DNA from 3 places in the Parasphingomonas frigoris genome. Region 3 is predicted to be linked to each of the others. Evidence: riboswitches for the same ligand, from Rfam matches in the RefSeq annotation. Region 3 holds a riboswitch; each other region holds the start of a gene.
The links. Region 3 has a riboswitch for cobalamin ahead of cobW (cobalamin biosynthesis protein CobW). Riboswitches for the same ligand answer to the same signal wherever they lie in the genome.
Positions count from the first base shown of each region.

Region 1 (10,185 bases), on a different contig from region 3:
GAGGCCACGCGGGACGCCCGGATGCGGCGCGTCATCCTCCCAGAAACACAGTGCCGAGCGGAACACCGCGTCGGGCGCCTCGGGGCCGTCGAGCAGGACGAGGTCCGCTTCATCGCCGCGCGACAGCGCGACAACCGAGTTGGTGGTGCCGAAATCGAGGCCGATCGTCGCGGGGGGCAGGGTAGACATGCTGCGTGCCCCTAGGCGCAAAGGCGGCGCCACGCAAAATGATGCCGAATCGCCGCGTTGCGACCGTGCTCGCGCTCGGGTGCCGCACACCACCAATCCGTGACAAGTATGTCACACGGTCGCCGACAACCGTCCGGGAAACGAAGGTTTCGGATCACTCTCACCAAGCTTGGCGCAGCCTCAGCGCGCCTAACTACGCGACGAGGCCTTCGAAGATGTATAAGATGACGCGAAGATGACGTTGACGCCGCGTAGCCGTTACATTGAGCGTAACATTCGTGACCCAATCGGAGGCTAGCCGACCCGGACCGGAGCCAACAGGCTCAAAAGGTTCATGGGGAAATCACAATGACCGTTCGTTCGGGCTTCCGCCTGCAGCTGCTCATGGGCGGCGCACTGACCGCCCTCGCCGCTTCGCCGGCACTGGCAGAGACCGCGCCCGCAGCCGCTGTCGCGGCCGCCACTCAGGCGCCGACCGTCGAGGCCCCCGTGGCCGCACCCGAAGAGCAGAGCGCGGGCATCGGCGACATCGTGGTGACCGCAACGCGCCGCGAGACCAACCTGCAGAAGACGCCGATCTCGATTAGCGTGCTCAACACGCAAGGCTTGACCGATCGCCACGTGCTCAGCCTGTTCAACCTCGCCGACGGCTCGATCCCGTCGCTCCGCGTCGCGACCTTCGAGGCGCGCCAGTCGGCGCTGACGATCGGTATCCGCGGCATCGTCCCGTACGATCAGAACCAGACCGCGCGTGACGGCGGCGTCGGCGTCTATATCGACGGCGTCGCGCTGGGTAAGACCCAGGGCCTCAACGCTGCCCTGTTCGACATCGAGCGGATCGAAGTGCTCAAGGGTCCGCAGGGTACGCTGTTCGGCCGCAACACCGAAGGCGGCGCGCTGTCGCTCGTGTCGAAGGCGCCGACCGGCGTGCTCGGCGGTCGCATCAACGCCGGCGTCGGCAACTATGGCGGCCACAACGCCGACGTGCATCTCGACCTGCCGTCCTTCTACGACATCTCGCTGAAGTTCGACGGCGTCTACCAGCACCAGGATCCGACCGTGAAGAACCCGCTCGCGGGCTCGACCGGCTGGAACTATTACGACCGCAAGGGCGGCCGCGCCGCTGCGCGCTGGCAGCCGATCGACGGCTTCACCGCCGATCTCGCCTATGACTATGCGCGCGACGAAAACACGCCGCAGTACAGCCAGCTGATCAACTACAACCCGAACAACTACGCCGTCGGCTCGTACACCAACGGTGCGACCGGCGTGCTCGGCACATCGCTGTTCGTGCCCGGCACCGGCACCGCCTGCGGCGGCACGATCACCGTGGCGCAGGCTGCGGCCGGCCGGCCGATCTGCGTCGCTCCCCGGGCACCGCTCGTCGGCGTCCACCCCGAGCGCCAGCACGTCGCCGACGTCGGCGTTCCGCAGCAGCCCAGCGTCGACATCACGCACGGCTTCTCGGCCAATTTGAAGTACAAGCTCGCGCCGTGGATCGAGCTGCGCTCGATCACCGCATGGCGCGGCGTCAAGACCGACCAGTGGGACAACTCCGGCGGCCCGGAGCGCAGCTCCTTCTCGCCGTTCGTGCCCAACACCGCGAACCCGGCCGCGATCAACACCACCGGCACGTTCAGCCGCTACAGCCTGTCGTTCCTCAAGCAGAACCAGTTCAGCCAGGAAGTCCAGGCGGTCGGCAGCGTGCCGCAGTTCGATTATGTCGTCGGTGCCTATTATTACACCGAGAAGGCCAGCGAATATGCCGCAACGCCGCTGACCAACCAGTGGAACAGCACCGGCACCGCCTTCACGGTCCGCAGCCCGATCCCGGGCAATGCGAACCCGATCAGCGGCGCGAACTCGGGCTATCAGCAGTATGACGCGTCGTGCAACAACACGCTGGCGACGACCGTCCCGCAGTTCGCCAACAGCTGCCAGTTCATCACGCGCGCCAGCCAGGCGTCGGACCACAATTACTCGGTGTTCGGCAACCTGACCTTCACGCCGGAAGCGCTGAGCGACGTCGTCCATGTCACCGCCGGTGGCCGCTGGACCAAGGATGACCGTCACGGCACGCTCTACGTCGTCAACAACGCGGCCCAGGCGTTCGCATTCAAGAACAGCGTCAGCCGCTTCGACCCGATGTTCAACATCGCGTTCGATGCGACCCGCGACATCCACCTCTATGCAAAGTATGCGACGGGCTTCCGCGCCGGCGGCGCGAACGACCGTTCGCTCCAGTTCAACGCCTTCGGTCCGGAATCGGTCAAGTCGTACGAAGTCGGCGCCAAGATGGACTTCTGGGAGCATCGTGCTCGCCTCAACGTCGCCGGCTACATCATGGATCGTAGCAATACGCAGTTCGACTTCGACTATTTCGACACCAACGGGTCGAGCCCGACCAACGGCAGCCACATCGAGCAGACCACCAATGCCGGTGACAGCAAGATCCGCGGCATCGAGGTCGACCTGACCGTCAAGCCGATCCCGGAGCTGACGCTGACGGGCTCCTACGCCTACACCTACTGGAAGGCACCGTCGGCGGTGAACCCGCTGACGCCGGGCGCTCCGCCGCAGCAGCTCTACATCGTCTACACGCCGACCAACGCCGCATCGGCTGCGATCGATTATGTGACCCCGGTCCATATCGGCGACGCCAGCGTCCGCCTTCACCTCGACGGCAACTATGCGAGCAGCCAGTACAGCTTCCAGCTCGAGAACACCAAGACCGACGCCAGCTTCGTCGTGAACGGTCGCCTCGCGCTGGCCGACATCTCGGTGAACGACCATAACAAGGTCACCGTCGCGGTGTGGGCGCGCAACCTGCTCGACACGACCTACATCTATCGGCGCTCGTCGGCCAACTCGTCGCCAGTGGTGAACTATGGTTCCAACGGCCAGCCGGTGTCGACCGCATACGGCGGTATCCTCGGCGACTATGCCAACTTCAACGCGCCGCGCACCTGGGGCCTGGAACTTTCCGCCAAGTTCTGATCCTTCGCGCTTCGCACCAACACAGCCCGGTCCGAGCCCTGCTCGGGCCGGGTTTTGTTTGTCGCGACCGCGTCGGCGTGGGGTCAGTCGGGCTCGCGCTGCGGCTCGACCAGCATGTAGCCGACGCCGCGGATCGTCGCGATCGGATCGGGCTCGCCCGGCGCATTGAGATGCCCGCGCAGTCGGCGGATATAGGATTCGACGAGGTTGGTGGCCGGCTCGACCTCCTGCCGCCAGACGTCGCGGTAGAACATCGCGCGCGTGACGATGCCGTTCTTGTGGCGGATCAATTCGCACAGCATGGCGAATTCGAGCCGGGGCAGCGCGAGCACGCGCCCGCCGCGCAGCGCGCGATATTTGACCTCGTTGACCTCGATGTCGCCCGCTCGCATCACCCCCGCCTCGCTCGCGCGCGCCGCGCGGCGCAGGATCGCGGCAAGCCGGGCATCGATCTCGGCCGGGTCGATCGGCTTGAGGAGATAATCGTCCGCCCCCGCCGCCAGCCCGGCGAGCCGATCGGCGAGGTCGCCATGCACCGTCACGATCACGATCGCCCCGGCAAAGCCCGCATCGCGCAACGCGCGCGTCACGGCGAAGCCGTCGACATAGGGCAGCGTCACCTCGAGCAGCACAGCCTCGAAGGTCTGGTCGGTCGCCAGCAGCAGCGCGGCGCGGCCATCCTCGGCGACGACCGGATCGTGCCCGAAATGGCGCAAGCCCGCGACCAGCGCGCGCGCGGTGCGCGCATCGGCTTCGGCAATCAGCAGGCGCATGCGTCCCCCCCGCACTAAAGACCCGATCCAAACGGGCTATCGCGCCCTGGCGCGACCGGCAACCGAATAGCGCCGCGCGGCAGGCGACTGGTCGGCGGCCGCCGGCTCGGCTATCCGCGACGCGAGAGCCCCCGCCGCCGACCGACCGCGCCGCCGACCCAGGAGATATGCGTGCCGCACGACGAAGCCGAACACACCGCCAAGATGAAGAAGATGCAGGCCGCCAAGCAGGCGATGGTCGCCGCGCGCGCGGACGAGAAGGGGCTGCTGATCGTCCACACCGGTACCGGCAAGGGCAAGACCACCGCCGCGCTCGGCATGGTGGTGCGTGCGATCGGGCACGGCATGAAGGTCGGCGTCGTCCAGTTCGTCAAGGGCGCGATGACGACCGGCGAGAAGCCGATCTTCGATGCCTTCCCCGAGCTGGTCGAGTTCAAGCCGATGGGCGAGGGCTTCACCTGGGACACGCAGGACCGCGCGCGCGACATCGCCGTCACGCGCCAGGCGTGGGACGAGGTCAAGCGGATGATCGCCGATCCGTCCTACGCGATGGTCGTCGCCGACGAGCTCAACATCGTGCTGCGCTACGACTATCTTCCGCTCGACGAAGTGCTCGCGGCGGTCGCCGCGCGCGGGCCGACCAAGCATGTCGTGATCACCGGGCGCAACGCACCGCAGGGGCTGATCGACGCGGCCGACCTCGTCACCGAAATGACGCTGCTCAAGCATCCGTTCCGCAGCCAGGGAATCAAGGCGCAGGCCGGTATCGAGTTCTGAGCCCAGCCTGTCTGAGCCCAGCCTGATTGACCGTCGCGCACACCCCCGCTAGGCGCCGCGATGCGACAGGTTTCCCGGCGACGGGGATGAAAAGGGAACGGGACAACCCCGGCTGCCCCTGCAACTGTAAGCGGCGAGCTGGTCGGCCACATGCCATTGGCGCCCCCGGGGTGCTGAGAAGGCGGCCGAAGCGGCGGCGACCCGTGAGCCAGGAGACCTGCCCGTCGCAGTCGTCTTTCGACCGGCCAGGGTGCGCCGGGCGAAGCGGGGAGAAACCCGCGTGACGACATCGCCGACCTGCGTCCGGCAGGGCGATGGGTCGCACCACCGCTCCGTCGGGCCCGGTCTCCGAGCGTCGAGACGGGGAAGACCATGGCCAAATTCCGTTCAGTGCCGACCAGCAGCGCCACCGCGGCATGAGCGGCTTCGCCTCGGTCGCCGCGTTCGAAGCGGCGCTGACCGTGCTCCGCGCGCCCGATGCGCGCGCGACGGCGGCAGCGCGCGCGCGCCAGGCGCAATTGACCAAGCCGCCGGGCTCGCTCGGCCGGCTCGAGGATATCGCGATCTTCATGGCGGGGTGGCAGGGCCGCGAACGTCCGCGCATCGACCATGGCCGCGTCGCGATATTCGCCGGCAATCACGGCGTCACCGCGCGCGGGGTGAGTGCCTTCCCGGCAGCCGTCACCGCCGAGATGGTCGCCAATTTCCGCCGTGGCGGCGCGGCGATCAACGCGCTGTCGGCCGCGGCCGGGCTCGAGCTGGTCGTCGTGCCGCTCGCGCTCGATCGGCCGACCGAAGACTTCACCTGCGCCGCGGCGATGACCGAGACGGAATGCCTCGACGCGATCAACGCCGGCGCGGCGGTGGTCGAGCGCGGGATCGACCTGCTCGTGCTCGGCGAGATGGGGATCGGCAATTCGACCACCGCGGCGGCGCTGTGCGCGCGCAGCTTTGGCGGCAGTGCTGAGGCGTGGGTCGGGCCCGGCACCGGTGTCGACGCCGCGGGTCTCGCGCGCAAGGTCGCCGCGGTCGAGGCCGCGATCGCCTTCCATGCCGATGCCGCGCACACCCCGTTCGAGACGCTGCGCCGTGTCGGCGGACGCGAGATCGCGGCGATCGCGGGCGCGGTCGTTGCGGCGCGGGTGGCCGGGGTGGTGGTGGTGCTCGACGGCTTTATCTGCAGCGCGGCGATCGCGCCGATCGCGGCGCAGCATCCCGGCATCGTCGACCATATCCTCGCCGGGCATTGCTCGGCCGAGCCGGGGCACGCGCGGCTGCTGGCGGCGCTGCGGCTGACGCCGTTGCTGACGCTCGGGCTGCGGCTCGGCGAGGGCAGCGGCGCGGCGCTGGCGGCGGGCGTGATCCGCGCCGCACTCGCCGCGCACGACCAGATGGCGACGTTCGGCGAAGCCGGCGTCTCGACCGGATGAGCGCGCCGGTGCTGCTCCATCTGCTGCGCCACGGTGCGCCGCTGCACACCGGCACTTTGCTCGGGCGGACCGACAGCCCAGTGACCGCGGCGGGGCTCGCCGCCTGTGTCGCGCGGGCGGAGGGCCTTGCGGTCGATGCGGTGATCGCCTCCGACCTGATCCGCGCGAGCGCCTGCGCCGACGCGATCGCGCGCGCGCGCGGGCTCTCCGCGGCGCGCGATCCGCGCTGGCGGGAGCTCGATTTCGGCGCGTGGGACGGGCTTGCGCCGGCGTCGCTCGATCAAGCCGCGCTCGGCGCCTTCTGGGACGATCCCGACGCCAATCCGCCGCCCGACGGCGAACGCTGGTCGAGCCTCGTCGCGCGCGTCGCCACGGCCTGTGCGGCGATCACCGCGCCGACGCTGGTGGTGACGCATGGCGGCGCGATGCGCGCGGCGCTCAGCGTGCTGTGCGGGCTCGGCCCGCGGGAGAGCTGGGCGCTCGACCTGCCCTATGCCGCGCTGCTCAGCCTGCGCGTGTGGCGCGCGCCGGCGCCGAGCGCGCAGATCGTCGGGCTGGTGACATGAAGCGGTTGCTCGTCGCCTTCGCGTTCCTCACGCGGCTGCCGCTGCCGCGCGTGTCGGGCGACGCCGCCGATTTCGCCGCGGCGATCCGCTACTATCCGATCGTCGGGCTGGTAATCGGGGCGATCGTCGCGGGCGCCGGCTGGACGGGCGGGCTGATCGACCCGTGGATCGGCGCACTCGCCGCCTTGCTCTCGTGGGTCGCGATCACTGGCGCGCTGCACCTCGACGGGCTTGCCGACCTCGCCGACGGGCTCGGCGCGGCGCACCGCGAGCGTGCGCGACTGCTCGCGGTGATGGCCGATCCGCATGTCGGCAGCTTCGGCGTGGTGGCGATCGTGCTGCAGCTGCTCGCCAAGCTGGTGCTGCTCCATGCGGTCGGGACGCTGGGCTGGGGACTACTGGTGCTCGTCCCCTTCGCGGCGCGGATCGGCCCGCTCGGCTGGGCGCGCTGGTTGCCGCCGCTGCGCGACGGGCTCGGCGCGCGGGTCGCCGCAGCGGTGCGGGCGCGTGATCTGATCGGCTGGGCGCTGGTGCTGGGCGGCGCGGCGGTGGTGCTGCACGCGCTGGTCGCGGCGCCGCTGGCGATCGCGGCGTTCGGGCTGTGGCTGCGGCGGCGGATCGGCGGGATCACCGGCGATTGCCACGGAGCCGGGATCGAGCTGGTCGAGACCGCCTTACTCCTCGCGATCGTCGCCGCGGGCCGTCTCTGACAAAGCGAGGATCGCGTCGATGTCGACGTGCCGCTCGAGCGTCGCGGCGATCGCATCGAGTGCGGTGTCGATCGACGCGCGATGGTCGGGCCCCTGCCCCATGCCGCCGATCCGCGCCAGCCATGCGCCGCGCTGCCGCGCATCGCCGAGCAGGCCGTGGACATAGCTGCCCGTCACCAGGCCATCGGCGCTGACCGCGCCCTGCGCGCGCCCGTCGGCGAAGTGGCCCGCCGGGCGCAGCGTATCGGGACCGGTGGTGGCGCCCATGTGGATCTCGTAGCCGTCGAATGGGGCGCCCGCTGCGGTCCCGCTGACCGCGCTGACCGTCTTGGCGCCGGTCATCACCGTCGCGACGTCGAGCAGGCCGAGCCCGGCGACGCTGCTCGCCGGCCCCTCAATGCCGTCGGGATCGGCGATCGTGCGGCCGAGCATCTGGTAGCCGCCGCACAGCCCGAGCACCGGCCGCCCGCGGCGATGGTGCGCGCGAATGTCGATGTCCCACCCCTGCGCGCGCAGGAAAGCGAGATCGGCGATCGTCGCCTTCGATCCGGCGAGGATGATCAGCGCGGCATCGGGGATCGGCGTGCCCGGCGGGACCATCACCAGATCGATATCGGGTTCGAGCCGCAACGGATCGAGATCGTCGAAATTGGCGATCCGCGCGGTGATCGGGCAGGCGACGACGATCCGCCCGGCGCCGGCCGCGGGCGCGCGTTCGAGGACCACCGCATCCTCGCTCGGGAGGCGCGCGGCCTCGGGCAGCCAAGGGATCACGCCATAGCCGCGCCAGCCGCTATGTGCCTCGATCGCGCGATAGCCGTCGTCGAACAAGGCGGGATCGCCGCGAAACTTGTTGACGAGAAAGCCGTGGATCATCGCCGCATCGGCCGGATCGATCACCGCGCGCGTGCCGACGAGCGAGGCGATCACGCCGCCGCGATCGATGTCGCCGACGAGCAATACGGGCACCCCGGCTGCACGCGCGAAGCCCATGTTGGCGATGTCACCGCCGCGCAGGTTGATCTCGGCCGGGCTGCCCGCGCCTTCGATCACGACGATATCGGCCTGTGCGCGCAGCGTCTGGTAGCTGGCGAGCACCTCGCTCAGCAGCCCGGCGCGCCCCTCGCGCCAGTTCGCCGCCGCCAGCGTACCGCGCACCTGCCCGCGCACCACGAGTTGCGAGGTGCGGTCGCCCTGCGGCTTGAGCAGCACCGGGTTCATGTCGACATGCGGCGCGACGCGCGCGGCGAAGGCCTGCGTCGCCTGCGCGCGACCGATCTCGCCGCCGTCGGCGGTGACCGCGGCATTGTTCGACATGTTCTGCGGCTTGAACGGGCGCACGCTGAGCCCGCGATTGGCGAAGGCGCGGCACAGGCCGGCGACCAGCACCGACTTGCCGACGTCCGACCCGGTGCCCTGCAGCATCACAGCGCCCATGCGATTCCTCCCGCCACGATCCACAGCACAGCGCAGCCACGACGATAGACCGACAAGGCGCGCCGCACGTCGGCCGCGCTCGCGTCCGCACGCCCGTCGCCGATCCACGGCTTGGCCTGCACCACCCCGTCATAACCGATTGGCCCGGCCAGCCGCAGCCCGAGCACGCCCGCCATCGCCGCCTCGGGCCAGCCGGCATTGGGCGAGGCATGCTTCCCCGCATCGCGCCACAGCGTCGCCCAGCCGCCGCCACCGACCAGGCACAGCAGCAGCCCGGAGATCCGCGCGGGCACGAGATTGGCGAGATCGTCGGTGCGCGCCGCGGCCCAGCCGAACATCGCCCAGCGCGGCTCGCGGTGGCCGATCAGGCTGTCGGCGGTGTTGATCGCCTTATAGGCCCACAAACCGGGCAGGCCGAGCAGCAGCAGCCAGAAGAGCGGCGCGACGACGCCGTCGCACCAACTTTCGGCGAGGCTCTCGATCGCCGCGCGCGCGACACCGGCTTCGTCGAGCGTGGCGGTGTCGCGCCCGACGATCTGCGCGACGGCAGTGCGCGCGGCGGGCAGGTCGCCACGCTCGAGCGCCAGCGCGACCGGGCGGACATGATCGTCGAGGCTGCGCTGCGCGAGCCCGGGCCAGGCGAGCAACGCCAGCGCCACCCACGCAGCGCCGCCGAGCGCCGCGCGCGCCGCCAGCACGAGCAGCCAGGCGCCGCCGCCGGCAATCGCGACGACGATCAGCAGCGTCGCCACCCCCGCGATCCGGCGCCGTACCGCCGAGCCCGCGGGGTCGTTCCAGCGCCGCTCGCACGCATCGATCACTCGCGCGAACAGGCCGACCGGATGGCCGACTCTGGCATAGAGCGCGGCCGGCCAGCCGAAACCCGCATCGAGCGCCAGCGCGGCGAGCGCGATCGGTTCACCCATCGCCGAGCGCCAAATTCAGCCTCGCGAGCTGTGCCGGATCGCGCGGCACGCCGAGCCGCAGCCAGCGCGGCGCATAGGCGAACGGCCGCGTGAGGATGCCCGCTTGCGCCAGCCACTCGAACAGCGGCGCGGCGGCTTCGCTTTCGACCAGCCGGAACAACGGGCACGCCCCGCGCGGGATCAAGCCGTGGCGGCGCAATACGATATCGAGCGCAGCGGCGGAGGCCACGAGATCCGTGCGGGTCTGCGACTGCCACGGCGTGTCGCGATAGGCTGCAAGGCCGATCTCGATCGCCGCGGCGGAGACCGGCCAGTCGCCGAGCCGCGCGCGCATCCGCGCCACCACCGCTTCGGGCCCACACAGGAAACCGAGCCGAACC
Region 1 is NZ_JAXOJQ010000003.1:531,308-541,492, reverse strand. It holds gene U1872_RS12970 (Hsp70 family protein) at 1-189, opposite strand, end outside; gene U1872_RS12965 (TonB-dependent receptor) at 538-3,186, shown strand; gene U1872_RS12960 (response regulator transcription factor) at 3,270-3,959, opposite strand; gene cobO (cob(I)yrinic acid a,c-diamide adenosyltransferase) at 4,131-4,736, shown strand; cobalamin riboswitch at 4,787-4,975, shown strand; gene cobT (nicotinate-nucleotide--dimethylbenzimidazole phosphoribosyltransferase) at 5,153-6,166, shown strand; gene U1872_RS12945 (histidine phosphatase family protein) at 6,163-6,732, shown strand; gene cobS (adenosylcobinamide-GDP ribazoletransferase) at 6,729-7,442, shown strand; gene U1872_RS12935 (cobyric acid synthase) at 7,407-8,879, opposite strand; gene cbiB (adenosylcobinamide-phosphate synthase CbiB) at 8,867-9,805, opposite strand; gene U1872_RS12925 (threonine-phosphate decarboxylase) at 9,798-10,185, opposite strand, start outside.
Region 1: linked by a shared signal. The riboswitch ahead of cobT (nicotinate-nucleotide--dimethylbenzimidazole phosphoribosyltransferase) and the one ahead of cobW (cobalamin biosynthesis protein CobW) in region 3 are both predicted to bind cobalamin.

Region 2 (10,185 bases), on a different contig from region 3:
TGCATTCGGGCGCGGCAGTCAGCGTCAGGGCGGGCGCGTCGATCGCCCAGGTGCCCAGCCCACCCGCCGCCAGGGCCAGCTTGAGGCTCGCCTGGCCGTCGCGAATTTCCTCTAGTCGTGCGCGCGCCTGATATTGCCGCAGCCGTGCGCGCAGCGCTGCCTTGGCGAGGCTGACCAACGTCGTCGGATGGAACGGCCGTTCGAGGAAGGTGACGTTGCCGAGCGTCTCGAGCAGCCGCACCGCACCGGGATTGCGCTCGAGCCCGCCACCGCGCTCGGTCAACAGGATGAACGGAAAGTCCGACCATTCCTCCTGGGTGCCGAGGAAGCCCGCCAGATCGCGCAGGTCGCCGCCGCGCAACGCTTCTTCGGTGATGATCGCAAAACCCGCGCCGCGGCGCAGCGCTGCCGCCAAGGCGATCAGGTCGGGCACCGTCTCGGCGACGAGGCCGGCCTCCGCCAGCATCGCCGTGGCGACCGAACCGTCGCGTCCACGTGGTGCGAGCACCACGGCACCTTCTGCAAACGTGCGGTTCAACGGTCGATCACGCCTTCGGTTCTAGCAGCCCTTCACCATCCCCCAACACCATCGGTACGCCGCGCAACACGCCCTGAAACCCGACCAACGGATCACCCAGCGTGATCCCGCGGTCGCCAATCATGAATTCGCGGATCGTGTCCTCGTGGGGGCCGGTCCGCTTCTTAACGACCGAGATCGCCCTTCGGACCCGCCCCTGCGCCTCGAAATATCGCAGAAGTATCACCGTATCCGCAAGATAGGTGACATCGACGGGCGACTTCATATCGCCCACCAGCCCATGCTGTGCGACCGTCAGGAACGTCATCACGCCCTGCCGGTTCAGATATTGCAGCAGTTCGTGCATGTGCAGGATCAGCGCCTGCTCCTCGGGCATCGCCGCCTGATAGCCGTTGAGGCTGTCGACCACGACGGTCCGCGCCTGGCGCTGCTCGACGCTGACCCGGACGCGCTCGGAAAATTCGCCGGGGGTCAGCTCGGCCGCGTCGATCTGCTCGATCACGAGCTGCCCGGTGTCGACCATCGCGGCGAGATCGATGCCGAGCCCGCGGGCGCGCTCGAACAAGAGCCCCAGTTCCTCGTCGAACACGAACATCGCGGCACGCTCGCCGCGCGCGATCGCCGACTGGACGAAGCTCAGCGTCAGCAGCGATTTTCCGGTGCCCGCCGGCCCCAGGATCAGCGTACTGGCGCCGCGCTCGAAACCGCCGCCGACCAGCGCGTTGAACTCGGGATTGTCGAGCGGGATGCGCTCGCGCGCGAACGCGGCCTTATGTTCGGCCGACACCAGCCGCGGGAAGACGCGGACCCCGCCGGTGTCGATCACGAAATCGTGATAGCCGCCGCGATATTTGCGCCCGCGATATTTGAGCACGCGCATCCGCCGCCGTTCGGCGCCGTAGGTGGGCGAGAGTTCCTCGAGCCGGATCACCGCATGCGCGACGCTGTGGACGGTCTTGTCCATCACGTCGGCGGTGAGATCGTCAAGCATCAGCACGGTCGAATCGTGGCGCGAGAAATAATGTTTGAGCGCGAGGATCTGCCGGCGATAGCGCAGCGAGCTTTGCGCCAGCAGGCGGATTTCCGACAGCGAGTCGAGCACCACGCGCGCCGGCTTGATCCGCTCGAACGCCTCGAAGATGCGCTTGGTGGTCTCGCCGAGCTCGAGATCGGACGAATAGAGCAGGCTCTGCTGCTGGTCGTCGTCGAGCAGGCTTTCGGGCGGGACGAGCTCGAACACGTCGAGTTCGGGCGGGAAATGCCAGCCGTGCGACGCCGCGCCGTCGCGCAATTCTTCCTCGGTCTCGGACAGCGTGATGTAAAGCACACGCTCGCCGGCGGCGACGCCGGCCATCAGGAACTGGCTCGCGATCGTCGTCTTGCCGGTGCCGGGCGCCCCTTCGACCAGGAACAGACGCCCGCGAGCGAGGCCACCCGCGAGGATCTCGTCGAGGCCCGACACCCCGGTCACGCAATTGCTCATTCGTTCTCGCCACAGAGTGCTTCTCTGTAGCACTATGCCCAACTTTAGCATTCGACATTGATTGAAATCAAGCCGGTCCGGTCCGGCGGGCGGCGCCACGCGACATTGCGATTGGCGCGCATGGCGTTTGCGCGTATGGGCGAGCGTGAACGGTGCGACCGCGGTCGCGCCGCTCAGATCGCGTCGGTGCCCCGCAAGGGGCTTAAAACGGGAATGTGGTGCGGATGGCTTCGGCCCCCTACTCCACAGCTGTCCCTGCAACTGTAAGCGGCGAGCGCGGTGCACGGGTCCGGAAGCGCTCCGGACGGCCACTGGGCGATGCGAAAGCGCATCGGCTGGGAAGGCGTGCAGCAAGCCTTGACCCGTGAGCCAGGAGACCTGCCGGCGTGGTGTCGCTCTTGTCGTGGTCCAGGAACAGGCCAAGGCACGGTCCTCCGTCTGAGCGACGAATCCTGCGGCGGGGGCCGTTGCGGTTGCGTGGCTGAACGGGTGCCTCGGCGTCCGCCCGTCGTTGCTCGACCGCTCGCCGAGACCGGCACCTGCCCCGGCCGCGTCTGTCGCGCGACGCCCCGGGGGTACTGCCATGACCAAGTCTTTCGTCTCCATTCTGGCGCTGATCGCCGCGACGCCCGCGCTCGCGCAGAGCAATCCGACGCTCGCCACCACCGACGACAGCGGCGACGCGATCATCGTCACCGCCTCGCGCTCGGGCGACGGCATCGCGGTCAAGGATCTCGGCGCCTCGGTCACCGTGCTCGACGATGCCGCGCTCGAGCAGCGCCAGACGCGGATCGTGTCCGACGTGCTGCGCGACGTGCCCGGCCTCGCGGTCAGCCGCGTCGGCGGCGTCGGCGGCTTCACCCAGGTCCGCGTGCGCGGGTCGGAGAGCAACCACGTGCTGGTACTGATCGACGGGATCAAGGCGTCCGACCCCTATTTCGGCGAATATGATTTCGGCACGTTGATCGCCGACGAGGCCGCCCGGATCGAGGTGCTGCGCGGCCAGCAATCGTCGCTCTACGGCTCCGACGCGATCGGCGGGGTGATCCAGTACATCACGCTGACCGGCGCCGAAGCGCCCGGCATCACCGCGCGTGCCGAGGGCGGATCGTTCGGCACGGCTTCGGGCGGAGCGCGCGTCGCGGGCGTGGCGGGCGACCTCGATTATGCGGTGTCGGGCTCGCTCTACCGCACCGACGGCACGCCGACCGCGCGCGGCGGGACGCGCGACATCGGATCGACGAGCGCCGGCGCGAGCGCGAAGCTCACCTGGACGCCGTCGACCACCTTCAAGCTGACCGGCGTCGGTCGCTACAGCCATACCGACGGCTTGCTCAACGATACGCAGACCGATCCGGCGAGCCCGCTGTTCGGCACGATTGTCGACACGCCCGGCAACCGCTTCACCAACCGCGCCGTCTACGGCCTGGTCCGCGCCGAGCTCACGCTGGCCGACGGGCGCTGGACCAACGCGCTGTCGGGGCAGATCGCCGACACGACGCGCAAGGGCTACACCGCGGCAGGGTTCGACTCGGGCGACACCGGCCGCCGCTACAAGGGCACGTTCGAATCGAGCTTCCGCTTCGGCCCCGATTCCTTCCGAAGCCGCGTGACCGGCGCGGTCGATGTCGAGCGCGAGACCTTCCAGAATACCGCACCGATCACCGCCTTCGCCTTCAACGGCGAGCGCCACACCGACAATATCGGCCTGGTCGGGCAATATGACCTGCTGGTGCACGACCGGCTGTCGCTCGGCGCATCGATCCGGCGCGATCTCAACACGCGCTTCGAGGACGTCACGACGTGGCGCGCGCAGGGCAGCTACCGCTTCGACAGCGGCACGCGGATCCGCGCGGCATACGGCACCGGGGTCAAGAATCCGGGCTATTACGAGCTCTACGGCTATTCGGACGGCGTCTACATCGGCAACCCCAACCTCAAGCCCGAAAAGTCGAAGGGCTGGGAAGTCGGTGCCGAACAGAGCCTTGCCGGGACCAAGGCGACGGTCGGCGTGACCTATTTCGACAGCCGGCTGCAGGACGAGATCTTCACCACCTTTCCCGCGCCCGCTTTCGTCGCGACACCGGCCAACCGCACGACGCTGTCGCGCCAGCACGGCGTCGAGCTGTTCGTCGCGGCGACGCCGATCCCGCAGCTGCGCTTCGACCTGGCCTACACTTATCTGCATGCGCGCGAGAATGGCGCGGTCGAGGTGCGCCGGCCCAAGCATATCGCCAGCCTCAACACGACGGTGTTCAGCGCCGACCAGCGTTTCTCGACGACGCTGACGCTGCGCTACAACGGGCGGCAGACCGATGTCGCCTTTACCGACCCGAGCTTTGTCCCGGTGACGGTGTCGCTGCAGGAATATGTGCTGGTCAACCTCGCCGCCGAGTACAAGCTGAGCAAGACGGTCTCGGTCTATGGCCGGATCGAGAATCTGACCGACGAGCGCTATGAGGAGGTGTTCAGCTACGCCACCGCCGGGCGCGCCGGCTATGGCGGGGTCAAGGTGCGCTTCTGATGGTCGCGGCGCTCAGGGGCGGTTGCGGGGGCGGTCGCGGTGATCGATCGCGCGGATCTGCGCGGCGAGCAGCGCCACGCCGCGCGGATAGGCCGGGCCGCCGCACACCGTCATCGCCTGCGGAATGTAGAGGCGGCGCGCGGGCGGCACGGCGGCGTCGAGCACGGGATGCGTCAGCGCCGCCGTGCCGCGATCGGTCACCGGCTGCGTGCTCGCCTCGAGCACGAGGAAGTCGGGCCGCGCCAGCGCCATCTCCTCGAGCGACAGCTTCGACAAGGCCGGCCGCCCGAGCCGGCCGGCGAGATTGCGCAAGCCGACGCGGTGGAGCATTTCGTCGACCAGCGTGCCCGTGCCCGTCAGATAGCCCTCGCGCTGATAATAAGCCGCGACCCGCCCCCGCCCGGGCGGCGCCCCGATCGCGGCCAGATCGCGCCGCATCTGTGCGATCAGCCGGGTGCCGCGCTCGGGATGGCCGATCGCGGCGGCGAGCGTCGTGACCGAGCGCTCGATATCGGCGAGGCCGGTGCTGAACGGCAGGTCGACCGTCCCGACCTGGTATCCGGCATGCGCCGCCAGCGCCTGCTTGAGCCGCGGTGGCGCGTCGACGACGAGGTCCGGCCGTAGCGCGAGCACTTCCTCGACGCTGCGGTGCGTGAAGGGCAGGCTGCGCGCGGTCACCGCGACCGCCGACAGTTCGGGATCGCGCGCCCATTCGGTCAGCCCGGCGATCTGTCCGCGGTCGGCGAGCGCGACGAGCAACTGGTCGGCGCACATGTTGAGCGAAACGATCCGACGCGGGGCCGCCTGCGGGGGGGCCGCGCCGAGCAGGACGAACGCGCCCAACGCAACCAGCAGGACGGACCGTCGGCGCACCTCTGTTTTCCTTCGCTTTGCGGCGCGGTGCGGCTACCCCAGCGGCTCACCGCGCGCGACCCGTCGATGCGGGTCGCACCGCTCATGACGAGGACCGCCGTGCCGAAGCTTCCGCCCGCGCGCAATCCCGCATGGCTCGTCGCCGGGTTGCTCGCGCTCGTCCTGCTCATCGCGTTGGGCTCGCTGCTGGTCGGGCCAGCGCGCATTCCGCTCGCTTCCCTGTGGGCCGGGGCGACCGGGCATGGCGATCCGATCGTCCGCGCGATCCTGTTCGAGCTGCGCCTGCCGCGGCTGCTGCTCGGCCTGCTCGTCGGCGCGATGCTCGGCATGGGCGGCGGCGCGATGCAGGGCTATCTGCGCAACCCGCTCGCCGACCCCGGCGTGCTCGGCGTGTCGAGCGCGGCGGCGCTCGGCGCGGTGGTCGCGATCTACTGGCAATTGGCGCGTGTGCATCCGGTCGTGCTGCCGGTGCTGGCGATCGTCGCGGCGCTCGTCGCGTTGCTGCCCCTGGTGTGGCTGGCGCGGCGCGGCGAGAGTTCGCTCAGCCTGATCCTCGCCGGGGTCGCGGTGGCGACGCTAGCGGGCGCCGGGATCAGCCTCGCGCTCAATCTCGCGCCCAACCCGTTCGCGGCGATGGAGATCACCACCTGGCTGCTCGGCAGCCTCGAGGATCGCAGCTTCGCCGACGTCTGGATCGCGCTGCCGTGCGTCGCGATCGGCATGGCGCTGCTGCTGTGGGACGCGCGCGCGCTCGATGCGCTGTCGCTCGGCGAGGATGGCGCGAGCGCGCTCGGCGTCGATCTCGCGCGCGTCCGGCTGCGGCTGATGCTCGGCATCGCGATCGGCGTCGGCGGCGTGGTCGCGGTGTCGGGGAGCATCGGCTTCATCGGGCTGATCGTGCCGCATCTGGTGCGGCCGCATACCGACCGCAGCCCGTCGGCGGTGTTGCTGCCCGCCGCGCTCGCCGGCGCCGCCTTGCTGACGCTCGCCGATCTCGGCACGCGGCTGATCCCGACGGCGAGCCCGCTCAAGCTCGGCGTGCTGACCGCCTTTCTCGGCGTGCCGGTGTTCGTCCACCATCTCCTGCGCGAGCGCCGGCTGTGGTGACGCTCGCCACCGAAGCGTTGTCGGTGCGCCTCGGCGGGGTACGCGTGGTTACCGACGTCTCGGTGACGCTCGGTGGCGGCGCGCTGATCGGCGTGATCGGCCCCAACGGCGCGGGCAAATCGACGCTCGCGCGCGCCCTGCTCGGGCTGGTCGCGCATGAGGGGCGTGTGACGATCGACGGGGCGGACCGCGCGACGCTTTCGCGGGCAACCGTCGCGCGGACGATCGCCTATCTCCCGCAGAGCGACACGGTGCATTGGCCGCTCAGCGTCGCGCGGCTGGTCGGGCTTGGCCGCTTGCCGCATCTCGCGCCCTTCTCGCGGATCGGCGCGGCCGACCAGGCGGCGATCGACGCGGCGTTGCTCGCGACCGACACGACCCACCTGGCGCAGCGCATCGTCACCGAGCTGTCGGGCGGCGAGCGCGCGCGCGTGATGCTGGCGCGGGCACTGGCGACGGGCGCCCCAGCGCTGATCGCCGACGAGCCGCTGACCGCGCTCGACCCCGGCCATCAGCTCGAGATCATGGCGCTGCTGCAGGCCCAGGCCCGCGCCGGCGCGCTGATCGTCGCGGTGCTCCACGACCTGTCGCTCGCCGCGCGCTTCTGCCACCGGCTGCTGCTGCTCGACGGCGGGCGGCTGGTCGCCGACGGACCGCCCGACGCCGTGCTCAGCGACGCACGGCTCGCGACGGTTTATGGCATCCGGGCCTGGCGCGGCGCGGTCGATGGCGCGGCGCTGCTCGTCCCGCTCGACCGGCTGGCGGGCCCGCCGCGCCCGCGCGATTGAGCGGCTTCAGTCGAGCGGAAGACGCGCCGGCTGGGCCAGCGCGGTGGCGGCGAGATGCAGCGGAAACGGCGGTGCATCGCGCCCGGGGAACCGTTCGGCGAGCACCACCGCGACCAATTGCGTGCGGTACAGTTTTTCGAGATCCTCGTGCATCGCCCGAATCCGGTCGACCGTTGCGAGCGCAGCCAGCGCGAGTTGCGTTTCGATCTGGCTTTGGAGGTGCGCTGTAAGGCTCGATCGGTGCATGACCGTTCCTTGCCGCGCGGAGCCTTAGCGAAGCGTGCCTGATCAAGGTTAAGATGCGATAGGCGCTTGGAAGCGGATGCGGGGTGCGCGTGGGAGCGTCAGCGCAGCGCGTAATGATCGGCGAGCCGGTCGAGCGCGAGCGTCAGCACGACGCGCCCGGCGCGTTGCGGCCATTGCAGCGCCTTTTCTGCAGCGGGCAGGCCTTCGCCCGCGCACACCACCCGCCACAACACGTCGCGCAGACCGCCACCGACGGCGTCGAGCGCGGCGTCGAAGCGGCGCTTTGCCGAGATCTGCGCGAGGGTCGGATCGATCGCCGCCGCCGCGCCGCCGTCGACGCGCGCGCGCCACTGCATCGTCACACGCGGCGCGAGCGCGGCGCGCTCATAGTCGGCGCGCAAACGTTCGCCCGCCTCGAACTGGCGCGCATCGACCAGCCCGCGCGAACGCAGCCAGCCGAGCGGTGATTCGGCGAGATTGACCGTGACGGTGCGGCGCGCGCGACGCGGTGCCGGCCCCGACTTCGACCCCGCCTCCGATCCGGGCGCCGGCTCGATCCGCCCATCCACCATCTCGCGTTCGACCAGGTCGCGCATGCCATCTCTCCCGTGCTTGATACCCGAAAGGCGTTGCCACGGGCGCTGGTCTGTAGGACAGATAAAAACCGATATGGTTAGGAGCTGGTAATGATCACCGCGATTCGCGAAGTGCGCCGCGCGAAGGGGATGACGCTCGACGACGTCGCCCGCGCCTGCGTTCCACCGACCACCGCGCAGACGATCGGGCGGCTCGAGACGGGCACGCGTACCGTCTCGATCGGCTGGCTCAACCGTATCGCCGCGGCGCTCGGCGTGCAGGCGGCGGCGCTCGTCACCTTGCCCGATCGCAGCGACATCGCGGTCGCCGCCCTGCTCGATACGAGCGGCGCGCATGCCCCGCGCACCGCGGCGACGATCGTGCCGCCGACCGCAGCGCCCGAGCATGTCGCGGTGTCGGTGCAGGCCGGCGTCGGCGACTATCGTGCGGGCGACCAGATCTGGTGCACGCGGCTGGCACCCGATCGCTTCGCCAGCGCGCTCAACCGAGACGTGCTGGTGCCGCGCCCGGCTGGGCGCTTCCTGTTCGGGCGGCTGATCGGGCGTGAAAATCCGGCTGAGGCGGTGGGGGGCAAATTGCATCTCTTGCCGCTGGGCCCCGGCGCGCGCCAGCAGGTCGTCGCCGATCCCGCGTGGATCGCGACCGCGGTCACGCTGGTGCGCAGCCTGTGATCCGCACGCTCCTCGCCGCCGGTCTGCTCGCGCTCCAGGCGAGCGCCGCCCCCGCCCCTGATGCGGCGCCGCCCGTGGCAGCTCCGGTCGTCACGCAGGCGCAGATCGTGCGCACCTATCCGCATGACCCCAGCGCCTTCACCGAGGGCCTGCTGATCGACCGCGGCACGCTCTATGAAAGCACCGGGCGCGAAGGCCAGTCCGACATCCGCCGCGTCGAGCTCGCCACCGGGCGCGTGCTCGCGCGCGTCAAGCTCGCGCCAAGCCTGTTCGGCGAGGGGATCGTCGCGTGGAAGCAGCATCTGTTCAGCGTCACCTGGCATGGCGGGCAGGGCTTTCGCTGGACCCTGCCCGGGCTCCAGCGCGCCGGTGGCTTCCGCTATACCGGCGAAGGCTGGGCGATGACCGAGGATGGCCACAACCTCATCCTGTCCGACGGGACGCCGGTGCTGCGCTATCTCGACCCGGTGACGCAGAAGGTGGTGCGGCGGCTGCCCGTGACGCTGCGCGGCCGACCGCTCGAACGGCTCAACGAGATCGAATATGTCGACGGCGAGCTGCTCGCCAACATCTGGATGACGCCGTACATCGCGCGGATCAACCCGGCGAACGGCGTGGTGACCGGCGTGATCGACGTGTCGCCGCTGGTCGCGAAGGTGGCGCTGACCGATCCCGATTCGGTGCCCAACGGCATCGCCTATGATCGCGTCGCGCATAAGCTCTATGTCACGGGCAAGAACTGGCCGAGCCTGTTCGAGATCGCGCTGCCGCCGCGCGTGCGCTGATCGCCACAGGAAAAGGGCGGGGACGGCGCGACGCCACCCCCGCCCGCAACGCTGGGCCTGGGCTCAGCAGCTGCAGCCGAAGCCCTTCTTGAGGATCATCTTGCCGGCGACCGACAGCGTCAGCTCGATGCCGCACGGAATGCCCCATTTGGTGCAGATGTGGAGGCATGCCTGCACCGCCGTACCGTTGGGCACCCACGCCGGCACCGCAAAGCATTTGCTGCCGATGCCGAGCGGAAGGTTGAGGCACACCTTGCCGTTGGTGACAGTCACGCTGATGCATTGCGCGGCGATCGTCAGCGCGCCGTCGGTCAGCGTGGGTTCGCCAGCCGAAAACGAATGGCGCAGCATTTCGCCATTCTCGTGCGCGGCGGCCAGCGACTGCTCGATGATCTTGTGGTCGAACGAAGGATAGTGTTCCGTAGCCATGATCCTGCTCCCTTGTTGTGCCCAATTGTGGCGGGGAACAGATATCACGACTTGCCGCTCTGCTTCGCGGATACGGCTCCATTTCGGACCCAGCCTGTCGCGGGACGCGGCGACGCCGGCGGCGGCGCTGGTGCAGGAGAGGGA
Region 2 is NZ_JAXOJQ010000003.1:517,590-527,774, reverse strand. It holds gene U1872_RS12915 (GAF domain-containing hybrid sensor histidine kinase/response regulator) at 1-538, opposite strand, end outside; gene U1872_RS12910 (ATPase domain-containing protein) at 546-2,021, opposite strand; cobalamin riboswitch at 2,189-2,421, shown strand; gene U1872_RS12905 (TonB-dependent receptor plug domain-containing protein) at 2,605-4,545, shown strand; gene U1872_RS12900 (ABC transporter substrate-binding protein) at 4,558-5,418, opposite strand; gene U1872_RS12895 (FecCD family ABC transporter permease) at 5,518-6,525, shown strand; gene U1872_RS12890 (ABC transporter ATP-binding protein) at 6,519-7,313, shown strand; gene U1872_RS12885 (hypothetical protein) at 7,320-7,559, opposite strand; gene U1872_RS12880 (DUF6456 domain-containing protein) at 7,658-8,155, opposite strand; gene U1872_RS12875 (helix-turn-helix domain-containing protein) at 8,246-8,827, shown strand; gene U1872_RS12870 (glutaminyl-peptide cyclotransferase) at 8,824-9,612, shown strand; gene U1872_RS12865 (hypothetical protein) at 9,676-10,041, opposite strand.
Region 2: linked by a shared signal. The riboswitch ahead of U1872_RS12905 (TonB-dependent receptor plug domain-containing protein) and the one ahead of cobW (cobalamin biosynthesis protein CobW) in region 3 are both predicted to bind cobalamin.

Region 3 (10,185 bases):
GGTCGTGCCGGCGCCGGGCGCGCTCTCCATGGCCAGCCCGCCGCCGAGCTGCGCGGCGAGACCATGCACCATCGACAGGCCGAGCCCGGTGCCCTTGCCGATGCCCTTGGTCGAGAAGAACGGCTCGGTCGCGCGGGCCAGCGTCGCCGCGTCCATGCCGGCGCCCGTATCGACCACGCGCAGGCAAACATAGTGCCCCGGCTTGACCCCGGCCGGATGGTCCGCGCGCACGCTCTCGGGCGTTGCCGACAGCGTCAGCGTGCCGCCGTGCGGCATCGCGTCGCGCGCGTTGACCGCGAGGTTGAGCAGCGCCATCTCGAGCTGGTTCGGATCGGCCCTGGCGGGCGGCAAGTCGGCCGAGAGATCGACGCGGAGGTCGATCATCGGGCCGAGCGTCGAACCGAGCAGCGCGACCAAGCCGTCGACCAGCCGGGTAAGATCGACCGCGGTCGGTTGCAGCGGCTGGCGACGCGCAAAGGCGAGCAGCCGCTGGACGAGCGTCTTGGCGCGCTCGGCCGATTGCAGTGCACCGTCGATCAGCCGCCGCTCGCGCTCGGTGCCGACCTGCTTGCGCAGCAGCATGTCGAGCGAGCCGATGATCGGGGTGAGCAGATTGTTGAAATCGTGCGCGACGCCGCCGGTGAGGCTGCCCATCGCCTCCATCTTCTGGCTCTGCAGCAGCGCCTCCTGCGCCATCGCCAGTTCGGCCTCGCGTGCCTTGGCGGGGCTGAGGTCGCGCCCGACGGCGATGAAGTTCACGCCGTCGGGCTCGGGCGCGACGGTCCATTCGATATGCCTCCAGCCACCGTCGCGGGTGCTGATGCGGTTTTCGAAGCGCGTCGGCAGATGCGTCTCGGCCATCCGTCCGATCGCCGCGAGCGTCGGTGCCATGTCGTCGGGATGCATGAAGGTATCATAACCGCGAGCGAGCAGGTCGCGCTCGTGCCACCCGAGCACTTGCGTCCAGGCCGGGCTGACCGCCGACATCATCCCGCTATAATCCGCGCGGGCGAGCATGTCCTGCGACAGCTTCCACAACTGGTCGCGCTCCGCCGCGCGCGCCGCGACCTGCGCCTCGAGCGTCTCGTTGAGCTCGCGCAATTGCGCCTCGCGTGCGCGGAGCGCCTGCTCGCTTCGCAGGCGCTCGGTGGTGTCGGCAAGGAAGCAGATCACCCCGGCGGGTTCGCCGTCGTCCGACAGAACGGGCGAATAATCGAGGTTCATGAACACCTGTTCGGCCCGCCCGTGCCGGTAGAGCGTCAGCTCCTGATCCTTGTACTGCAGCGTCCCGCCGGCGAGACCGACCGTCATCACATGATCGTTAAACTCGGCGACCTCGGGCCAGCCCTCGCGCACGCGCGCGCCGAGCAGCTGGGGATGCCGCAGGCCGGCGAACAGCGAATAGCCATCGTTGTAGAGCATGATGCCGTCGACGCCCCACAGCATCACGATCGGGACCGGCGAGCGCAGCAGGAGCGCGGTCGCGGTTCGCAGGCTCTGCGGCCAGCCCGCGATCGGCCCCAGGTCGGTATCGGCCCAGTCCTTCGCCGCGATCAGCCGACCGCACTCGCCACCGCCGGCCAGGAAGGACGGGATCGCGGCAGCCCCCGGATCATGATCACCATTCTGCGGCATCGTTTACGCTCATCAACCTGCAACCCGTTGCGATCCCGCCAGCCGTCCAGCCGCGTGCGCGCACCGGCGTCGGCAGCACCACTCGGTCCCGAACCGTTTCAAAAACCCCATCCCGGCAATTGGTTGCACGGCGCCCGTAGAAATGCGGGCGACAGAAACGGCGGCGTCAGACATGGCGGCGGGGGCCGAGCTCAGCTCAATAGACCCAGTTTAGCGAGAGCCAGACCTTTTTGGTGTCGGTCGCGAAACGATCGGCGCGATAGTCGGCATATTTGACGAGCGCGGTGTACCGACCCTTCCGGACGCTGACCTGCGCATCCACCTCGTCGCCGTAATGCTGGTCGACGCGATCGCTGTCGAAGCGGTGATAGACCGCGGTCAGCGCGATTGTGTCGAGCCCGGCGACCTGTTTCCAGCCATAGCCGATCGAACCATAGGCATCGCGCAGGCCGTTCGGCGGGGTCACCAGAAACTTGTCAGCCCAGCCGTTGAACTTGTGGAGCGCGGCGAGCGGCGTCTGGAAGCCGGTAGCCGCCCCGCCCCGGTCCGCACCGAGCCCTTCATAGCCCGCCGTCAGCGAAAGCGCCGACACAAGAACCCCGACTTCTCCCGCGTAATAGTCGGCATGATAGCGGTTCGGGCTACGGTGATAGTCGCTCTGCGCCGCGTAGCTCGCGAGGTAGGTGAGCGTCACGGCTTTGCTGAGCGGATAGGCCCCGACGAAGCGCGCGCCATAGGTCTGGTTCGATCCGGCGAAGACCGGCGCCCGATCCTGATCGATCAGATAGGCAAAGCCGCTCAGCGTGCCGAAGCGGGTCGTGTAGCCAAGATTGGCGAGAACAGTGTCGCCGCCGATATGGCCCAGCCGCGCCGGGCCGAAGCGATTGCCGCCGTTGATCCCCCAGATCGTGTTGATCTTGTTAACGAAGCTCACGTCGGCCTTGAGGTTCGCGACCCCCGACCATTCGACGCGGACCGCATCGTAGGTCTGCTCGTTGTTGCGCCATGCCGCCGCGCTGACGAAGCGCTGGTCGTCGAGGTTGATCACCTGGCGGCCGACCGTGACGATCGTGTCGCGCAGGCCGCGATATTGCAGCTGGAGCCGGTTGAGTTCGATCGTCTGCGGGTCGCTGACCATGGGAAAGGCGGTCTTGCCGTTGAGCCCGCTATTGTAGCTCGGATCGATCGCCAGGCTGGCTTCGGATTCGGCGATCAAGGCGAAGTCGCCGCGCTTCGCCTCGATGCCGCTGCGCAGCCGGAGCGTGACGGCATTGGCGTCCTTGGTCAGCGGCGCCTGTTCGACATGTTCGAAGCGCAGTTGCGCGTCGATCAGCGGGGTGAGGACCAGCGGATCGGCAAGCGCGGGCGTCGCCATGAGCCCCCCCAGCAAAGGAAGGGAAATCGAGATCGCGCGCATCGCTGTTTGCTCCGTTGGCGGCCGTACGGTGCCGCACCGGTGGGGGTTGGCGGCCGGGATACCGGCCGAGGCGGCACCGCTAGCCCGGCGGAAATCGAGAATCCAGACGGTGTCCTGCCGCTCGAGCGCCGCACCGCCCCGTCGCGGAATAAGTCGCCTGCCCAGCAGATATCCGATGCAGTCCGCCACGCGGGCGTGTAGGGCTGCGCGCATGATGCTCAAACGCCCCGCACAGCACACCTTCCCCCGCTCGCTTCGCAGCGCCGCACGCTGCGCCATCCTGCTCGCCTGCCTGCCCGTAGCGCCCGCCATGGCGCAGACCGCGCCTGCGATACCGACGCAGACGCTGCCCGCCCCGCCGATCCAGCCGACACCGTCGGCGCCCGTCGTGCTGCCGCAGCTGAGCAGCGCGCAGGCCAGCCTGCTCGCGGCGCTGCTGAGCAAGGACATCGTCGCGCAGGGGCTGAGCGACGTGCCGCCGCCTGCCGCCCCGGACACCGACAGCCTGGTGCGCGCGGCGCTGGATCATGCGCGCGCGGTCCATGCCGGGCGGCTGGCCGAGGCCGATTTCGAGCGCAACTGGGCGATGCGGCCGGTGGCCTACGATCCGCTGCCGTCGTTCCGCGACGCGGTCGCGCAGGATCGCTTGGCCGCGTGGATCGCATCGCTGCCGCCGCCGTATGCCGGCTACGATGCGCTGGTCGTGGGGCTCGCGAAATATCGGACCATTGCCGCGTCCGGCGGCTGGGCACCATTGGCGGCGAGCGCCGACCTCGCGGTCGGCAAGAGCGGCGCGAGCGTCGTGGCGCTGCGCGCGCGGCTGGCGCTCGAGGATTCGCAGGTGGCGACATCGGGCGAACGCTTCGATGCCGATCTGGTCGCGGCGGTGCAGCGCGCGCAGCGTCGCTACGGGCTCAACCCGGCGGGGACCGTCGGCGCGCAGACGCTCGCCGCACTCAACGTGCCGGTCGCCGCGCGGATTCGGCAGATCAAGGCGAATATGGAGCGGTGGCGCTGGCTGCCGCCCGAACTCGCGCGCGACCGCGTCCAGGTGAATATCGCCGCCGCCGTGCTCACGCTGTTCGACGGCGACGTGCCGGTGATGTCGATGAAGGCGGTGACCGGGCGCCCCGGCGACGAGACGCCGATGCTGACCTCGCAGATCCACAGCATCGTGCTCAATCCGCCGTGGAACGTGCCCTCGACGATCGCCACGCGCGAGCTGTGGCCCAAGGAAAAGGCGCATCCCGGCTATTTCGCGCGCAACGGCTTCCGCGTGATCGATACCGGGGACGGCGGCAAGCGGCTCCAGCAGGCGTCGGAGCATAGCGCGCTGGGCAAGTATAAGTTCGATTTCGCCAACCCGTTCTCGGTCTATCTGCACGACACGCCGGCGCAGGCCGGGTTCGCGCGGTTCGACCGGCTGGCGAGCCATGGCTGCGTGCGGCTCGAGAAGCCCGACGCGCTCGCCAAGCGGCTGCTCGACGCGACGCCCGAATGGCCGGCGGAGACGATCGATGCGACCGTGTCCGAAGGCAAGACGGTGCGGGCGAAGCTGGCGCAGCCGGTGGCGGTGTATCTGCTCTACTGGACGGCGTTCGGCAGTGCGAACGGGCAGATGAGCTTTCGCGAGGATCCGTATCATTGGGACGGCACGCTGGCCGACAAGATTGCGGCGCGCTCCGCGCGCCAGGCGCTCGCCGCACGCTGAGGAGACGACAGAATGACCTACAAGCCCAAGCTCGCCGGCGCCGTGGCGCTCCTGATCGCCGGTCTTGGCGGCTGCTCGCCGTCGGCCGAGGCGCCGAAGCACGACGCGACCTATACCGACACCCGGACGCAGCCGAGCGACGACGAGACGCCCGCGGCCAACGCGACCGAGCTTCCCGTCGCGGCGCCGGCGCCCGCCGCCGAGAGCAACGCGACCGCGATCGTGGTCCCCGAGCGGGCACCGCCGCCGGCCCCCGACGAACAGCTGATGGACGACGCGTCGGCGACCGGGATGACCGCGCGCACGTCGCGCGGGGCGCCAGCGGCTGAGCCGAGCTCCTCCGACGAGCCGGTCGAACAGAAATAAGGCCATCCGTCTGCGTTTGTGCGATAGCCGCCAATCGGGCGCGGCTGGGCTCCCGGCGGCCGCGATCGATTCCGGAATTGGCAAGCGATCGGCGCTGCGCTAAAGACATAGCGGAGAGCCCTTGGGGTTCTCGTTGATCGCGCCGGTGCCCCGCAAGGGGCTTGAATGGGAATGCGGTGCGGGGGTTCGCCCCCAAATCCGCGGCTGTCCCTGCAACTGTAAGCGGTGAGCGAAAGCGTCATGCTCCTGGCAACGGGAGCGGCCACTGGAATGCGGCGGTCCTCGGACCGGCGACCTGGGAAGGCGATGCTCGAGCTGCGACCCGCGAGCCAGGAGACCTGCCGGCGATAAGGTCGCTCTTGCCTTGGCCCAGGGGATGGCCGCGGCACGGTTCTCCGTCTGAGCGACGAGCCTATGCGGCTGGGGCTGCATCGGTGCGTGGCTGGGCGGCAAGCGGCGCTCGTCCTTCGTCGCGCGCCGTCCGAATTCGGCCCCTTCCGTTCGTTGCTGTCGCGCCGCGGGGAAGAGCATGTCCGATCTATCGAAGGTTCCCGTCACCATTGTCACCGGCTTCCTGGGGGCCGGCAAGACGACCCTCATCAGCCACCTGATCCGCAATGCGGGCGGGCGCCGGCTCGCGGTGGTGGTCAACGAATTCGGCACGTTGGGCGTCGATGGCGACATATTGAAGGGCTGCGCAATCCCGGATTGCCCGGCCGAAAACATCGTCGAGCTCGCCAACGGCTGCATCTGCTGCACCGTCGCGGACGATTTCATCCCGACCGTCGAGACGCTGCTGGCGATGGACCCGCGGCCCGACCATATCCTGATCGAGACCTCGGGGCTGGCGCTGCCAAAGCCGCTGCTCAAGGCGTTCGACTGGCCCGCGATCCGCTCGCGCATCACGGTCGACGGGGTGATCACGCTGGCCGATGCCGAAGCGGTCGCCGCGGGGCGGTTCGCGCCCGATCTTGCCGCGGTCGACGCGCAGCGCGCCGCCGATCCGAGCATCGACCATGAAACCCCGCTGTCCGAAGTGTTCGAGGATCAGCTCGCCTGCGCCGATCTCGTGCTGCTCACCAAATGCGACCTCGCCGGCCCCGCCGGGATCGCCGCTGCCCGCGCAGTCATCGCCGCCGAGACGCCGCGGCCGCTCCCGGTCGTCGAGCTGGTCGACGGCGTGGTCGATCCGCGCGTCGTGCTCGGGCTCGGCGCGGCGGCGGAGGACGACATCGCCGCCCGCCCCTCGCACCATGATGGCGAGGACGAGCATGAGCATGACGATTTCGACAGCATCGTCCTCGCGTGGGGCGAGATCAGCGAACCGGACGATCTCGCGCGCCGGATCGAGACGCTCGCGGCGGGCGGCGACGTGCTGCGCGTGAAGGGTTATGCCGCGGTCGCGGGCAAGCCGATGCGCTTGCTCGTCCAGGCGGTGGGGTCGCGGGTGCGCGTGCAGTACGACCGGCCATGGCACGGTGACGAAGCGCGCGGCACGCAGCTGGTCGTGATCGCCGAGCGCGACCGGCTCGACCCGCCGACGATCAGGGCGGCGCTGGCGGCCTGATCCGCCATGCACGTCGTCTTCCGCGAAAGCCACGGGCTGGAGGAAAGCGCCACGCCGCGCGATCTGGGGCAGGATGCCGCGGATCTCGTGCTGCTGTCCTTCTCCGACAGCGATCTCGGCGCGTTCGCCGCGGGGTGGCGCGCGGGCGGTACCGCGATGCCGAGCCTGCGGCTCGCCAATCTCGCCGAGCTGACGCATCCGCTGTCGGTCGATACCTATGTCGAGCGCACGCTGGGCGCGGCCAAGGGGATCCTGATCCGGCTGATCGGCGGGACGGCCTATTGGCCTTACGGCGTGCAGCAGGTCGAAGCGCTCGCCCGGCGGCAGGGGATCGCGCTGGCGATCATCCCTGCGGATGGCCGCATGGACGCGCGGCTCGATGCGGCATCGACGGTGCCGGTGTCGACGCTGCGCCGCCTGACGCAGCTGTGCGACATCGGCGGCGCAACCGCGGCGCGCGCGGCGATCGCGCAATTCGCGCTGGCGGCGGGGCTGTACGTCAAGCCCGCTCCGGCAGCGCGCGCGATCGCGGCGGTCGGCGGCTGGCAGCCGGGGGACGGCGTGGTGTGCCCGGCCGCGTTCGCGCTGACGTCGGTGCGGCCACGAATCGTGCTGGTCTTCTACCGATCCTATCTGATGGCTGCGGACCTCGACCCGGTCGCGGCGCTTCATGCGGCGTTCGTGGCGCGCGGCTATGACGTGTTCGCGCTGTTCGCGCCCTCGCTCAAGGACCCTGCGGCGAGCGGGTGGCTGGCACGCTGGGTGTCGGCGCTGGCGCCGGTCGCGATCATCAATGCGACGGCTTTTTCGGCGCGCGATGGCGCGGGGACGACTCCGCTCGACGCCGCCGGGGTCCCCGTGTTCCAGGTCGCACTGGCAACCTCGGACCGTGCCGCCTGGGCCGACGCGGCGCGCGGCCTGTCCCCCGCCGATCTCGCGATGCACGTCGTGTTGCCAGAAGTCGACGGCCGGCTCTTCGCGGGCGTGGCGAGCTTCAAGGACGCCGCCGCGCGCGACTCCGACCTGCAATTCTCCCGCCGCGAACACCGCGCCGAACCCGAGCGGATCGCGGCGATCGCGGAGCGGGTGCACGGCTGGATCGCGCTCGGCGCCAAGCCGGCGGCGGAGCGACGGCTGGCGATCGTGCTGTCGACCTATCCGGGCAAGGCACACCAGGTGGCGCATGCGGTTGGGCTCGATGCGCTGGCCTCGGTCGCGGCGATGCTCGGCGATCTGGCGGAGGCGGGCTATGCGACGGCATTGCCGAAAGCAGCAGATCTGACGGTTGCGTTGGCAGAGCAGACCATCGCCTGGTCCCTGTCCGCTTATCGGGCCGCGCTGGCGATGCTCCCCGCCACGCTGCAGGCCGATGTGACGGCTGCATGGGGCGCGCCCGAAGATGACCCAGCGGCCGTGGACGGCGCCTTCCACTTCGCTGCGGTCGCCGCGGGGGACAGTATCGTCGCGCTCCAGCCGGAACGGGGCAGCGTCGCGGTGCGGGCGGACGAGTATCACGATCTCGCGCGCTGCCCGCGGCACGGCTATGTCGCCTTCTACCTGTGGTTGCGGACGCGGGGCATCGACGCGCTGGTCCATGTCGGCGCGCATGGCACCCTCGAATGGCTGCCGGGCAAGGCGGTCGCGCTGTCCGATGCGTGCTGGCCCGAGGCGCTTACCGGCGCGATGCCGGTGATCTATCCGTTCATCGTCAACGATCCCGGCGAGGCGGCGCAGGCCAAGCGGCGGATCGGCGCGGTCACGATCGGCCATGTCCCGCCGCCGCTGGTCGCGTCGGGCAGCGGTACCGGGCTGGGGCGGCTCGAGGCGCTGCTCGACGAATTCTCCAATGCCGACGGGCTCGATCCGGCGCGCCGCGATCGCCTCCAAAGCGACATCAGCGACGAAGCGATCGCGCTTGGGCTGGGCGACGTACTCGGCCTCGACCAGGCGCGGTCGAGTGCGGAGGCGATCACCCGGATCGACACCTTCGTCTGCGACGTCAAGGACAGCCAATATGGCGACGGACTCCACGTCTTCGGGCGCGGCGCACAGGGCCCGGCGGAACGTGACGGTCTGCTCGCGGCACTCGCCGGACGGCGGGTCGCGCCCGGGCCATCGGGGTCGCCTTGGCGCGGGCGAAACGACGTGCTGCCCACCGGGCGCAACCTCTACACCACCGACCCGCGCGCGGTGCCGTCGCGGTCGGCGCACGCGCAGGGGGTGCGCCTCGCCGACGAACTGATCCGACGCCATCTGCAGGATCATGGCGACTATCCGCGCGGGCTGGTGGTCGACCTGTGGGGCTCGGCGACGATGCGCACCGCGGGCGAGGAGTTCGCCATGGCGCTGCATCTGCTTGGCGCCGAACCGGTGTGGGACCATCAGTCCGATCGCGTCACCGGGGTCGAGATCCTGCCGCTTATGCAGTTCGACCGTCCGCGGATCGACGTGACGGTGCGCGTGTCGGGGCTGTTCCGCGATGCCTTCCCGACGCTGTGCGCAATGTTCGGGCAAACGGTGCGCGCGCTGGCGGCGCGCGACGAGCCGGCGGACCGCAATCCGTTCGTCGGGTCAGCCCCCGGCGCGCGCGTGTTCGGGCCGCGGGCGGGCAGCTATGGCATCGGGCTTGGCGACAGCGCCGACACCTACACGCCCGAGGCACGCCAGGCAGCGGGCGCGGCGTGGCTCGCCGCCTCTTCTCACGCGCTCGACGATGGCAACGCGCGCGCCGACCCGGCGGGGATCGCGGCGCGCGTCGCGGCGGCCGACGCCTTCGTCCACGTCCAGGACCTGCCCGAAACCGACCTGCTGCTCGCCGCCGATTATGCCGCCCACGAGGCCGCCTTTGCTGCGGCGCAGGCGATCACCGGTGGCAGCGCCACGCTGTATCACCTCGACGCGACCGATCCGACCCGCCCACGCGCCCGCCCGCTCGGCGAAGAGATCGCGCGCGTCGTACGCGCCCGCGCCGCGCATCCGGGCTGGGTTGCGGGCATGATGCGGCACGGATTTCGCGGCGCGGCGGAGCTTGCGGCGACGCTCGATCATCTCGGCACGTTCGCGCATCTCGCCGACGTCGTGACGCCCGAGTCGATCGATCTCTATTACGACGCGACGCTCGCGCGCGACGATGTCCACGCGTTCATGGCCGACGCCAATCCGCAGGCGCTGGCGGCGCTGGAGGCGCGGTTCCGTGCGCTCCACGCAGCGGGACTGTGGCCGACGCGGCGCAATTCGATCCTCGCGCAGCTGGGGGCGAGCGCATGAGCGTGGTCCGCGGCTGGTGCCCGACGGCCCACCGTCCGATGGCGGCCGGCGACGGCCTGCTCGTTCGCGTGCGCCCGCGCCTCGCACACATGACGCGCTTGCAGGTGATCGGGCTGGCGGAAGCGGCGGCCGATCACGGCAACGGCGCGATCGACGTCACCAACCGCGCCAACCTGCAAATCCGTGGCGTCCGCGAAGACCGCTGGGCGTCGTTGATCGCGG
Region 3 is NZ_JAXOJQ010000001.1:977,147-987,331, forward strand. It holds gene U1872_RS04530 (response regulator) at 1-1,635, opposite strand, end outside; gene U1872_RS04535 (alginate export family protein) at 1,832-3,010, opposite strand; gene U1872_RS04540 (L,D-transpeptidase family protein) at 3,264-4,763, shown strand; gene U1872_RS04545 (hypothetical protein) at 4,776-5,129, shown strand; cobalamin riboswitch at 5,256-5,489, shown strand; gene cobW (cobalamin biosynthesis protein CobW) at 5,659-6,696, shown strand; gene cobN (cobaltochelatase subunit CobN) at 6,703-9,963, shown strand; gene U1872_RS04560 (ferredoxin-like domain-containing protein) at 9,960-10,185, shown strand, end outside.